Linked DNA regions of Variovorax paradoxus. The protein of the gene in region 1 interacts with the protein of each later gene in a pairwise test. Links are inferred from orthologs where the notes say so. Each region holds a gene or a part of one and is shown in the gene's direction. Other genes may lie near its edges. The genes, in order: L3V85_RS11770 and purT.

Region 1 (6,336 bases):
CCGAGGCGGGTACGCCGTCTTCCTGCGCGGTCACGACTTCGCCGTGGGCGCCGGGCGCGCCGTGCTTCGCGCTGAGGTCGGTGTCGAGGTTGGCGTACAGCGCGCCGGGGATGTGCGCGGCGGCGTATTGCTGCGCGCCGGCTTCGGGCTTCATGAGTTCGAAGCTGCAGTCGAACAGCATGAAAGGCTTGTCGCCGGCCTGCAGTTGCCGCAGTTGCTCGACGCTGACGAGGGTGGTGTACATGGCGTTGTGTCCTTCGTTGCCGGGGCCTGCACAGGCCCGCTTGATCCGATTCAGTTCAATGTTCTTCGGCCGGTGCCTTGGGCACCGCCCGCTGCCGCAACACAGTTGCGGCAATGCCGCTCGCGATGATAAGAGCCATGCCGCCCCAGCCGGCGGCGTCGATGCGGTCGTTGAACAGCACCACGCCGTAGAAGGCCGCGAAGACGATGCCCGAATACTGCAGGTTGGCCACCACCAGCGTACCGGCCTGGGTCTTGGCGGTGGCGTAGGCGCGGGTCATGCACAGCTGTCCGAGGGCGGCGAGCAGGCCGATCGGCAGCAGCCACAGCGCATGCTGCCACGTCCATGAGGCACCGCCCGAAAACCCCGTGGCCGCCGTGGCGAAGGCACCGGCCACGGCCGAGCCGACCGCGAAATAGAACACCGTGCGCAACTCGGGCTCGCCGATGCGCGACAGCGCCACCACCTGCATGTAGGCAAAGGCGGCTGTCAGGCCCGACAGCAGCCCCAGCATGCCCCCGAAGCCTTCGTTGCCGCTGACCGTGGGCTTGAGCATGAGCACGACGCCCGCGAAGCCCGCCAGCACCGTCATGGCCAGCGTGCCCTGCAGCGGCGGGCGCTCGACCCGGCCGTCGCGGCCCGGCACCGGCACCCAGGCCAGCAGCGCGCCGCCGACCAGGAAGGCCGCGACCCACACGCTGCTCATGTAGTTGAGCGTGACGGCGGTGGCCAGCGGCAGGTGGGCAATCGCATAGAACCACGCGCCCAGCGAGATCACGCCGATGGTGCTGCGCCAGGCGTGCATGCCCGGATACCGCGTGGCGAGCGAGACGCCGCGGTTGCGCGCCAGCAGCCACAGGAACACGATGCCGATGAGGCCGCGGCCCAGCACCATCTCGCCGCTGTTGAACCACTCCGAGGCGATCTTCACGACCACGCTCATCGTGGCGAACAGAAAGGCCCCCAGCACCATCCACAGCGCTTGCATCGTTTTGAATCCGGATCAGGAAAAAAGAAAGCCCCGGCTGATGCGGGGCGGGTCGGGGCTCAGGCCGGTTGTTGCATGGCAGCTCTGTACCACTCGTGGAACTGCTGCATGCCGTCTTCCATGGGGCTCTGGTAGGGGCCGGTCTCGTTGTCGCCGCGCAGCATGAGCGCGCGGCGGCCGGCGTCCATGCGCTCGGCGATCTCGTCGTCTTCCACGCAGGTTTCCATGTAGGCGGCCTGCTGGGCCTCGACGAACTCGCGCTCGAAGGCGACGATTTCCTCGGGGTAGAAGAACTCGACCATGTTCAGCGTCTTCGTCGGGCTCACCGGGTGCAGGGTCGACACGGTGAGCACGTGCGGATACCACTCGACCATCACGTGCGGGTAGTAAGTGAGCCAGATGGCGCCGTACTTCGGCGGCTTGCCGTCGCGGTACTTGAGCAACTGCTCCTGCCATTTCTGGTAGACCGGGCTGCCCGCGCGGCCCAGACGGTTGGCCACGCCCACCGTCTGCACCGAATAGCGGGGCTTGAACTCCCAGCGCAGGTCGTCGCAGGTGACGAAGCTGCCCAGGCCCGGATGGAACGGGCCGACGTGGTAGTCCTCGAGGTAGACCTCGATGAAGGTCTTCCAGTTGTAGTTGCACTCGTGCAGCTCGACGCGGTCGAGCGCGTAGCCCGAGAAGTCGAGATCGGCCTGCGGGCCGAGGCCGGCCATGTCGGCCGCCACGTCGGGGCCCGAGCCGTCGGCGTTCTTCTCGAACAGAAGGCCGTTCCATTCGGTCAGCGGGTAGTTGTGCAGGTTCAGGCAGGGGTCCTGCTCGAAGTGCGGCGCGCCGATCAGGGTGCCGGTGGTGCGCGAGTCGCTCGCGGCGTAGGTCCAGCGGTGCAGCGGGCACACGATGTTGCCGCCGGTCTGGCTGTCGAGCTGGCCCCGGCCCTTCAGGATCAGGGCCTGGCGGTGGCGGCAGACGTTGGAGATCAGCTCCACGCCCTTGGGCGTGTGGACCAGCGCGCGGCCCTGGTGCTCCTGCGGCAGGGTGTGGAAGTTGCCCTGTTCGGGCACGGCCAGGCGATGGCCGACGTAGCGGGGCCCTCGCGCGAAAAGGTTTTGCATTTCGCGGGCATAGAGCGCCTCGTCGAAATACGCGGAAACTGGAAGTTGGCTCGCGGCCTGCTGCAGTTGAAGACTTAAATCAGACATGGAGGACCTGACCAAGCTCCCCACAGGGAGAAAAGGAAAAAGAACGGAAAAGCGCCGCCTGGATGGCTCGGCGGCCCGAAGAATGTGCTGGCGTTGCCAACGAGAGAAGTTCGCATTGTACCCGGGGGGCATCTTTTGGCGCGGCTTGCGGCGGGGTGGTCCGCAGGCGGTGGCCGTTTGTTCCCGTCCCCGTCCTAAAATGCCCGGTTTCACCCACGTTTCGCTTGCATGCCCAAGGTGCCCACCCCTTCCTCGTCCAGCCCGGCGGCAACGCCTGATACGGGCCCGCTGCCCGCCAGTTACGAAGCCGGGCTCCAGGAGCTGGAACAACTGGTTGCGGAACTCGAATCAGGCCAGCTCCCCCTCGACCAGCTGCTCGTCAGCTACCAGCGCGGTGCCGTGCTGCTCGCCTTCTGCCGCGACAAGCTGCAGGCGGTCGAAGACCAGATCAAGGTGCTCGATGCGGGCAGCCTGAAGGTCTGGACTTCCGAATGAGCACGGCCACGACGGCGGCTCCCCCCCGGTGGGACGCAAAGACCCTGGCCGCCTGGTGTGATCCGCATCTGGCGAACGTCGAGTCGGCGCTGTCGCGCTGGGTCGGCGTCGACGCCCCCGTGCTGCTGGGCGACGCCATGCGCTATGCCGTGCTCGACGGCGGCAAGCGCCTGCGGCCCCTGCTGGTGCTGGCCGCGAGCGAAGCCGTTGGCGGCAATAAGGCCGCCGCGCTGCGCGCCGCCTGCGCCACCGAGCTGATCCACGCCTATTCCCTCGTGCACGACGACCTGCCGTGCATGGACAACGACGTGCTGCGCCGCGGCAAGCCCACGGTCCACGTCAAGTTCGGCGAAGCCGACGCCCTGCTGGCCGGCGACGCGCTGCAGGCCCTGGCCTTCGAGCTGCTCACACCCGAAGACGACGAGATTCCCGCCGCCACCCAGGCCCTGCTGTGCCGCCTGCTCGCGCGTGCCGCGGGCAGCCAGGGCATGGCCGGCGGCCAGGCCATCGACCTGGCCAGCGTGGGCATTGCGCTCGACGAGACGCGTCTGCGCGAAATGCACCGCCTGAAGACCGGCGCGCTGCTGCAGGGCAGCGTCGAGATGGGCGCCGCCTGCGGCAGCGTGACGCCGGACGCCCTGGCCGCGCTGCGCGACTACGGCGCCGCCATCGGCCTGGCGTTCCAGGTGGTCGACGACATCCTCGACGTCACGGCCGACTCGCAAACCCTGGGCAAGACCGCCGGCAAGGACGCCGCGGCCGACAAGCCCACCTACGTATCGCTGCTCGGCCTCGACGGCGCACGCGCCCAGGCCCGGCAACTGCTGGCCGATGCGCTCGCCGCGCTGGAAAAGAGCGGCCTGGCCGACACCTCGGCCCTGCGCGCGCTCGCCCACATGGTGGTCGACCGCGACCGCTGAGAGAAAAAGAAAACACCTCCCCATGGCTGCTCCGCTGCTTCCCACACTCCATGACCCCGCGCCGATCCGCAAATACGACCGGACCCAGCTGCGCCAGCTGTCCGACGAGGTGCGCGCCTGCGTGCTCGACAACGTGTCGCGCACCGGCGGCCACCTGAGTTCGAACCTCGGCACGGTCGAGCTGACGGTCGCGCTGCATCACGTGTTCAACACGCCGCACGACCGGCTGGTGTGGGACGTGGGCCACCAGACCTATCCGCACAAGATCCTCACCGGCCGGCGCGAGCGCATGCCCACGCTTCGGCAGATCGGCGGCATCTCGGGCTTTCCGCAGCGCAGCGAGAGCGAGTACGACACCTTCGGCACCGCCCATTCGTCGACCAGCATCTCGGCGGCGCTGGGCATGGCCATGGCCGCCAAGCAGAAGGGCGAGGACCGCCACACGGTGGCCATCATCGGCGACGGCGCGCTCACGGCCGGCATGGCCTTCGAGGCGCTGAACAACGCGGGCGTGTGCGACTGCAAGCTGCTCGTGATCCTGAACGACAACGACATGTCGATCAGCCCGCCGGTGGGCGCGCTCAACCGCTACCTCGCGCAGTTGATGAGCGGCAACTTCTACGCCGCCGCCAAGAGCGTGGGCAAGAGCGTGCTGCGCAATGCACCGCCGCTGTTCGAGCTGGCCAAGCGGCTGGAGCAGCATGCCAAGGGCATGGTCGTGCCGGCCACGCTGTTCGAGCAGTTCGGCTTCAACTACGTGGGCCCGATCGACGGCCACGACCTCGATTCGCTGGTGCCCACGCTGGAGAACCTCAAGCACCTGGAAGGCCCGCAGTTCCTGCACGTGGTCACCAGGAAGGGGCAGGGCTACAAGCTGGCCGAGGCCGACCCCGTGGCCTACCACGGCCCCGGCAAGTTCGACCCGCAGGTGGGGCTGGTCAAGTCCACCGCCCCCGCCAAGCAGACCTTCACGCAGGTGTTCGGCCAGTGGCTGTGCGACACGGCGGCCGCCGACGGCCGGCTGGTGGGCATCACGCCAGCGATGCGCGAAGGCTCGGGGCTCGTGGAGTTCGAAAAGCGCTTCCCCGCCCGTTACTACGACGTCGGCATCGCCGAGCAGCACGCCGTGACCTTCGCCGCCGGCCTGGCCTGCGAAGGCCTGAAGCCGGTGGTCGCGATCTACTCGACCTTCCTGCAGCGCGCCTACGACCAACTGATCCACGACGTGGCGATCCAGAACCTGCCGGTGGTGTTCGCGCTCGACCGCGCGGGCCTGGTCGGTGCCGACGGCGCGACGCACGCGGGTGCCTACGACATCCCGTTCCTGCGCTGTATTCCGAACATGAGCATCGCGTGCCCGGCCGACGAGCGCGAGTGCCGCCAACTGCTGACCAGCGCCTACGAGCAGAGCCACCCGGTGGCGGTGCGCTATCCGCGTGGCGCGGGTGCCGGCGTCGCGCCGCATCTCACGCTGGACGCGCTGCCCCTGGGCAAGGGCGAGATCCGCCGCGAAGGCAAGCGCATCGCGATCCTCGCCTTCGGCACGCTGCTGTATCCGGCGCTCGCGGCCGCCGAGTCGCTCGACGCGACGGTGGTCAACATGCGCTGGGCCAAGCCGCTGGACGTCGAACTGCTGCTGCAGGTCGCGCGCTCGCACGATGCCATCGTGACGCTGGAAGAGGGTGCCATCATGGGCGGCGCCGGCAGCGCGGTGCTCGAGGCGCTGCAGGCTGCGAACGTGCTGAAGCCGGTGCTGCAGCTGGGCCTGCCCGACCAGTTCATCGAGCATGGCGATCCGGCGAAGCTGCTGGCCGGCATCGGGCTCGATGCGGCGGGTATCGAGGCCTCGATCGTCGAGCGCTTCGGCAAGGCCTGAGTCTTCGGTCTTGCTCCTTCCCCCGCTGGGGGAAGGCTGGGATGGGGGCAAGCGGCTTTAAAAATGCCGCCGCGGTTCAAAGGCCGCCGTGCCCCCACCCCGACCCTCCCCCAGCGGGGGAGGGAGGAATACCAAAGAGCGTCAGCTCCCCAGGTACGCGTCCTGCACCTTCGGATTGCCCAGCAATTCTCGCCCGGTGCCAGACAGCACGATGCTGCCCGTCTCGATCACATAGGCCCGGTCGGCGATCTTCAGCGCCTGGCGCACGTTCTGCTCCACCAGGAAGATCGTCAGCCCCTGCTTGTTGATCTCGCGCAGCGTGCGGAAGATGTCCTGCACGATGATCGGCGCCAGGCCCATCGAGGGCTCGTCCAGCAGCAGCACGCGCGGCTTGGCCATCAGGGCCCGGCCGATGGCCAGCATCTGCTGCTCGCCGCCCGAGAGGTTGCCGGCCAGGCCGTCGGCCCGGTCCTTCAGCACCGGGAAGAGGGTGTAGATGCGTTCCAGGTCGGCAGCGCGCGCGGCCGCGCCGTCGCGGCGCGTGTAGGCGCCCAGCTCCAGGTTGTCGCGCACCGTGAGCGTGGTCAGCGTGGCGCGGCCTTCGGCCACCT
Region 2 (6,294 bases), 4.1 Mb from region 1 along the record:
GCTGTGGAAAGAGGCATGGTGATTGTTTTTGTCTGGAGGTGAGTCGAAACCGGGTCAGCGGCCGCTGAAGCGGGCCGGACGGCGTTCGACGAAGGAGCGCACGCCCTCCGCGGCGTCTTCGCTGTTCGACAGGCGCTTCTGCGTCTCGATGAATTCCGACACCGCGGCCAGCGGACCTTGCTCCACCGCCTTGATGACGTTCAGCCGCGTGGCCACCACCGCCAGCGGCGCCTGCGCCGCGATGCGCTGGGCGATGGCCAGCGCCGCGTCGAGCTCCTGTCCGGCCGGCACCACCTTCTGCACGAAGTTCAGGCGATAGGCCTCGGCGCTGTCGAACTCGTCGGCCGTGAGCAGGTGCAGCATCGCGTTGCCCACACCGGCGCGCTCGGCCATGCGCAGCGTGGCACCGCCCGTGGCCATGATGCCGCGCTGCACTTCCATCTGCGAGAAGCGGCAGTTGTCGGCCGCCACCACGATGTCGGCGCCCAGCATCAGCTCGATGCCCACCGTGAAACAGATGCCCTTGACGGCCACCACCATCGGCTTGGTGCGGCGGCGGTAGCCGGGCAGGCCGAAGTCGTGCGGCTCCACCAGGCCGGCGGGAATCGCCTTCTCGCCGCGCTTCATGTATTCGGTGACCGCCGGCAGGTCCAGGCCCGCCGTGAAGTGGTCGCCGAACGCGTGCAGCACGCCCACGCGCAGGTTCGGGTCGTCGTCGAGCCGGGTGTAGGCCTCGGCCAGTTGCTTGAACATCGGCGGCGTCCAGCCGTTGCGCTTGGCGGGGCGGTTGATGCCGATCAGCAGCACGTGGTCGAGCACCTGGGTGTCGATGCAGCCTTCCGCCGGCGGGGTGGTGGGGGTCGCGGTCATCGGTCTTGTCTCCGTGTTGTTATGGTTCTGTTGCTCAGTAGGTGTAGACGCCGCGGCCCGTCTTGCGGCCGAGCTGGCCGGCGGCGACCATTTCCTTCAGCAGCGGGCAGGGGCGGTACTTGGAGTCGCCGAACTGCTCGAGGTAGACCTCCATCACCGCCAGGCACACGTCCAGGCCGATCATGTCGGCCAGCGCCAGCGGGCCGATGGGCTGGTTGCAGCCCAGCTTCATGCCGGCGTCGATGTCTTCCGCCGTGGCGATGCCCTCGGACAGCACGAAGAAAGCCTCGTTGATCATCGGCACCAGGATGCGGTTGACCACGAAGCCCGGGGCGTTCTTCACCGTGATCGGCGACTTGCCCAGGCGCTCGGCCAGTTCCTTCACCGTGTCGTGCGTGGCGTCGCTCGTGAGGTAGCCGCGGATCAGCTCCACCAGCGCCATCATCGGCACCGGGTTGAAGAAGTGCATGCCGATGAAGCGGTCGGCGCGCGAGGTGGCGGCGGCCAGCTGCGTGATCGAGATGGACGAGGTATTCGAGGCGATGATGACCTCGGGCGCCAGCATCTCGTCGACCTGCTTGAGGATCTTGAGCTTGAGCGCGTGGTTCTCGGTGGCGGCCTCGATGACCAGCTGCGCGCTCTTGAGGTCTTCGTAGTTGGTGGAGCCCTGGATGAGCGCCAGCGCGGCGGTCTTCTGCTCGGCGGTGAGCTTTTCCTTCTTGATCAGGCGGTCGAGGCTGCCCGACACCGTGGCCAGGCCCTTGTCGACCGCCGCCTGGGCGATGTCGACCATCACCACCTTCACGCCGGCCACCGCGCAGGCCTGCGCGATGCCGTTGCCCATCGTTCCGGCGCCGATGATGCCGACAGTCTGGATAGCCATGAGAAAACTCCTTGAAGAAACAAAAAAACGGGGTGCGCGGGGGCGAGCGCCGCGGCAGGGAGCATCGATTGTGGATCAGCCCCGCACCCCCGCCGTTGCCGCGCGTGACACCGGGGGCCGGCGGGTGGCTTACAGTGCTGCGGTTGCTTTTCTTCCCCCATCTTCCTGTCCCGTGACCATGACCACCCTCGGCACCCCCCTTTCTCCCTCCGCCACCCGCGTGATGCTGCTCGGCTCCGGTGAACTCGGCAAGGAGGTGCTGATCGCCCTGCAGCGCCTCGGCGTCGAGACCATCGCCGTCGACCGCTACGAGAACGCCCCCGGCCAGCAGGTGTCGCACCATGCGCGCACCATCACCATGAGCGACCCAGAGCAGCTGAAAGCGCTGATCGAGGCCGAGAAGCCCGCGCTGGTGGTGCCCGAGATCGAGGCCATCGCCACGCCCATGCTGCAGCAGCTCGAAGACGCCGGCGTGGTGCGCGTGATTCCCACCGCCCGCGCCGCCCGCCTCACGATGGACCGCGAAGGCATCCGCCGCCTGGCCGCCGAGACGCTGGGCGTGCCCACCAGCCCCTACAAGTTCTGCGACTCGCTGGCCGAGCTGCAGGCCGCCATCGATGCGGGCATCGGCTACCCCTGCATCGTCAAGCCCGTGATGAGCAGCTCCGGCAAGGGCCAGAGCAAGATCGACGGCCCGGCCGACGTGCAGAAGGCCTGGGACTACGCCATGGCCGGCGGCCGCGTGAGCCATGGCCGGGTGATCGTCGAAGGCTTCATCGACTTCGACTACGAGATCACCCTGCTGACCGTGCGCGCCAAGGATGCCGCAGGCAGCGTGGAAACGAAGTTCTGCGACCCCATCGGCCATGTGCAGGTCAGCGGCGACTACGTGGAAAGCTGGCAGCCGCACCCCATGGCCCCCGCCGCGCTCGCGAAGGCGCAGCAGATCGCGCAGGCCGTCACCGCAGACCTGGGCGGCCAGGGCCTGTTCGGCGTGGAACTCTTCGTGAAGGGCGACGAGGTGTGGTTCAGCGAAGTCAGCCCGCGCCCGCACGACACCGGCATGGTCACCATGGCCACGCAGTGGCAGAACGAATTCGAGCTGCATGCGCGCGCCATCCTCGGCCTGCCGGTCGACACCTCGCTCAAGAGCCCGGGCGCCAGCGCCGTGATCTACGGCGGCGTGGACGCCACCGGCATCGCATTCGACGGCGTGGCCGATGCGCTGCAGGTGCCCGGCAGCGAAGTGCGCCTGTTCGGCAAGCCCGAGAGCTTCACCAAGCGCCGCATGGGCGTGGCGCTGGTGCACGCGGCCGACACCGACACGGCCCGCAAGCTGGCCAAGGAAGCCGCTTCGCGCGTGAAACCCCGCAAGGCATAGCCAGTTTCCGCAAGCCGCGCCGCGATGGCACGGGCATGGTCGGGCGAATCCACCGGAGACACCATGCTGCATCCCCAGGCGCGCGCATTGCTCGACTTCATCGAGGCGCGCGGCATTCCGCCGACCCACACGCTTTCGCCGGCCGACGCGCGGGCCTTCTACCGCGACCGCCGCACCGCCACCCAGCCGCTACCGGCCGAAGTGGCCGAGGTGCGCGACCTCGCCGCCGACGGGCCGCACGGCACCATCCCGGTGCGCCTGTACCGTCCGATGGGCTCCGGCGTGGGCCCGCTGCCCGTGCTGGTGTACTACCACGGCGGCGGCTGGGTCATCGGCGACCTCGACACGCACGACGTGCTGTGCCGCGAGCTGGCCAACGGCGCGGGCTGCGCGGTGGTTGCGGTCGACTACCGCATGGCGCCGGAGCACCGCTTCCCAGCCGCCTTCGACGACGCGCTGGCCGCCACCCGCTGGGTACGCCGCGAGGCCGCGACGCTGGGGCTCGACGCGAGCCGCCTGGCGGTGGGCGGTGACAGCGCGGGCGGCAACCTCGCGGCGGCGGTGGCCATCGCCGCGCGCGATGCGGGCGACCTGCCCGTGGCCTTCCAGCTGCTGATCTACCCGGCCACCGACATGCGCCGCGGCCATCCCTCGCACCAGTCCAACGGCCAGGGCTACCTGCTGACCCGCGACACCATGGCCTACTTCCACGACCACTACATCACCGATCCGGCGCAGGACCTCGACTGGCGCGCCTCGCCGCTGCTGCACGCGGACCTGTCGAAGCTGCCGCCCGCGCTGGTGCTTACCGCCGGCTACGACCCGCTGCGCGACGAGGGCGCCGCGTATGCCGACGCGCTCACCGCCGCCGGCAACCGCGCCGTGTACGTGTGCTTCGAGCGCCAGATCCACGGCTTCGTGCCCATGGGCAAGGTGCTCGACGAGGCCAACACCGCAGTGGCGCTGTGCGCCGCCGAACTGCGCCGGGCCTTCGCCGAAGCCTAGGGAAAGTCCCCGCGCAAATCGATGCCGCGCCGGCGGCCCGCGCCGCTACGATCCAGCCAACAAAGGACGCCGCCTCGAAGCGGCAGTCCACCGATGCAGGAGACAAGCACCATGCAGCGAACGAGGACGACGCCGGCGGCAAGCGGCGCCGCACGGCAGGGCGAGCGCCTGATGTGGCTCACGCCGCACCGCGTGTTCTACGCCGGCCTGCTCGGCGCGGCCGCCGAACGCACGATGGGCGGGCACGGCGTGTACGTGTCGCCCGCCGGCGCGCCGCCGAACCGCATCCGCGTCGGCGGCGGCGCGTGGCTCACCGGTGAATTCATCGTCGTGCCGCCGCACGTGCCGCACCAGGTGGAGAGCGCGCATCCGCTGATCTTCAACCTGCTGGTGGAGTCGGAGTCGGTCGACCCCGCGCGCCTGCCGGCCTTCCTGCAGCACTGCGGCCCGGTCGATGCGCCGGCCTTCGTGCAGCGCGTGCGCGAGGCGCATGCGCACCTGCTGGCCGCCTCTGCGCGCGGCATGAACTTCGAGGGCTTCGACTTCGACGCGCTGTTCTTCGGCGAGGCGCTCGCGCCGCGCGTGCTCGACGCGCGCATCCGCAAGGTGGCCGACGCCATCAACGCCGACCCCGCCACGCCGATGTCGGCCGAGGAGTGCGCCGCGTCGGTGCACCTGTCGTTCTCGCGCTTCCTGCACCTGTTCAAGCAGGAGACCGGCATGGCCTTCCGCGCCTTCCGCGCATGGAAGCGCGCGCGCAGCCTGCTGCGCTACGTGCAGCAGGGCAGCACGCTCACCGACATCGCGCTCGACACCGGCTACCCCGACTCCACGCATTTCAGCCATTCGATCCGCCAGGTCTACGGCCTCAAGCCCAGCGACATCGTGGCCGGCTCGCGCCGCCTCGCGCTGCACGACCTGGCCGGCGGCTTCCGTCAGTAGCGCGGGCGGCGGGCATGCAGATTCTTCAACTGCTGCTGTCGGGCATCGCGCAGGGCTGCATCTACGGCCTGATCGCGCTGGGCTTCGTGCTGATCTACAAGGCCACCGAGACCGTGAGCTTCGCGCAGGGCGACCTGATGATGCTGGGCGCCTTCGGCGCGTTCGCGGGCATGTCGCTGTTCGGCATGCCGTTCTGGCTCGCGGCCATCCTCGCGGTGGTGGCGATGGCGGCCTTCGGCGTGCTGCTGGAGCTGGTGGTGATCCGCTCGATCCTGGGGCAGCCGCAGTTCTCCATCGTCATGCTGACCATCGGCATCGCCTACGTGGCGCGTGGTGTCATCACCATGGTGCCCGGCATCGGCACCGAGACCCACACGCTGGCCGTGCCCTACAAGGACCAGATCTGGAAGCTGGGCGAGCTGGTGGTCAACCTGGAGCAGCTCGCGATCATCATCGCCACCGCGGTGCTGTGCGGCCTGCTGTTCGCGATGTTCCGCTACAGCAAGCTCGGCATCGCGATGCAGGCCTCGTCGCAGAACCAGCTGGCGGCCTACTACATGGGCATTCCGGTGAAGCGGCTCAACGGGCTGGTGTGGGGCCTGGCGGCGGCGGTGGCGGCGATTGCGGGCATGCTGCTCGCGCCCATCACCTTCGTGCACGCGAACATGGGCTTCATCGGGCTCAAGGCCTTTCCGGCGGCGGTGGTGGGCGGCTTCGGCAGCCTGCCCGGCGCGATCGTCGGCGGGCTGGTCATCGGCATCGTCGAGTCGTTCGCGGGCTTCTACCTGCCGGACGGCTTCAAGGACACGGCGCCGTACATCGTGGTGTTGCTGATGCTCATGATCAAGCCCAACGGGCTGTTCGGCGAAAAGCTCCGCAAGAAGGTGTAAGTCCCATATGCGCTTCATCTTCAAGACAAGCTACGACCAGGACATCCGCCTCGCGCGTCACGGCGGCCACATGTTCTGGTATGGCCTGCTCGTGGCGTTCCTGCTGGCCGCGCCGTGGGTCATCGACGAGTACTGGCTCGCGCAGCTGACCTTCGTGCTGATCTACGGCATCGTCGGCCTGGGGCTGATGCTGCTGGCCGGCTTTACCGGGCAGTTCTCCATCGGGCATGCGGCGTTCCTGGGCGCGGGGGCGTACACGCAGGGTGTGCTGACGAATCTGGGCGTGCCGTTTCCGCTCGCATTGGTCGCGGCTGCGGCGCTGT

Evidence for each region.
Region 2: the proteins of L3V85_RS11770 (region 1) and purT interact in binary tests that used the Escherichia coli proteins (3 or more experiments, as listed by UniProt). The link is inferred for Variovorax paradoxus from one-to-one orthologs.

What each region holds. Positions count from the first base shown.
Region 1 is NZ_CP091716.1:2,507,950-2,514,285, forward strand. The notes cover bases 2,032-4,887. They hold L3V85_RS11770 (polyprenyl synthetase family protein), read left to right. Parts: upstream 2,032-2,925; coding sequence 2,926-3,849; downstream 3,850-4,887. Other genes in these bases: L3V85_RS11760 (aromatic ring-hydroxylating oxygenase subunit alpha), read right to left, coding at 2,032-2,434; xseB (exodeoxyribonuclease VII small subunit), read left to right, coding at 2,663-2,929; dxs (1-deoxy-D-xylulose-5-phosphate synthase), read left to right, coding at 3,872-4,887. Outside these bases: L3V85_RS11750 (sulfurtransferase), read right to left, coding at 1-244; L3V85_RS11755 (DMT family transporter), read right to left, coding at 300-1,232; more of L3V85_RS11760, read right to left, coding at 1,292-2,031; more of dxs, read left to right, coding at 4,888-5,725; L3V85_RS11780 (ABC transporter ATP-binding protein), read right to left, coding at 5,867-6,336.
Region 2 is NZ_CP091716.1:6,638,599-6,644,892, reverse strand. Bases 1,219-4,032 are described here. They hold purT (formate-dependent phosphoribosylglycinamide formyltransferase), read left to right. Parts: upstream 1,219-1,931; coding sequence 1,932-3,134; downstream 3,135-4,032. Other genes in these bases: L3V85_RS31140 (alpha/beta hydrolase), read left to right, coding at 3,198-4,032; L3V85_RS31150 (3-hydroxybutyryl-CoA dehydrogenase), read right to left, coding at 1,219-1,753. Also shown: L3V85_RS31160 (serine hydrolase domain-containing protein), read right to left, coding at 1-17; L3V85_RS31155 (crotonase/enoyl-CoA hydratase family protein), read right to left, coding at 55-870; more of L3V85_RS31150, read right to left, coding at 905-1,218; more of L3V85_RS31140, read left to right, coding at 4,033-4,139; L3V85_RS31135 (helix-turn-helix domain-containing protein), read left to right, coding at 4,251-5,081; L3V85_RS31130 (branched-chain amino acid ABC transporter permease), read left to right, coding at 5,096-5,971; L3V85_RS31125 (branched-chain amino acid ABC transporter permease), read left to right, coding at 5,979-6,294. UniProt on the Escherichia coli protein: Involved in the de novo purine biosynthesis. Catalyzes the transfer of formate to 5-phospho-ribosyl-glycinamide (GAR), producing 5-phospho-ribosyl-N-formylglycinamide (FGAR). Formate is provided by PurU via hydrolysis of 10-formyl-tetrahydrofolate.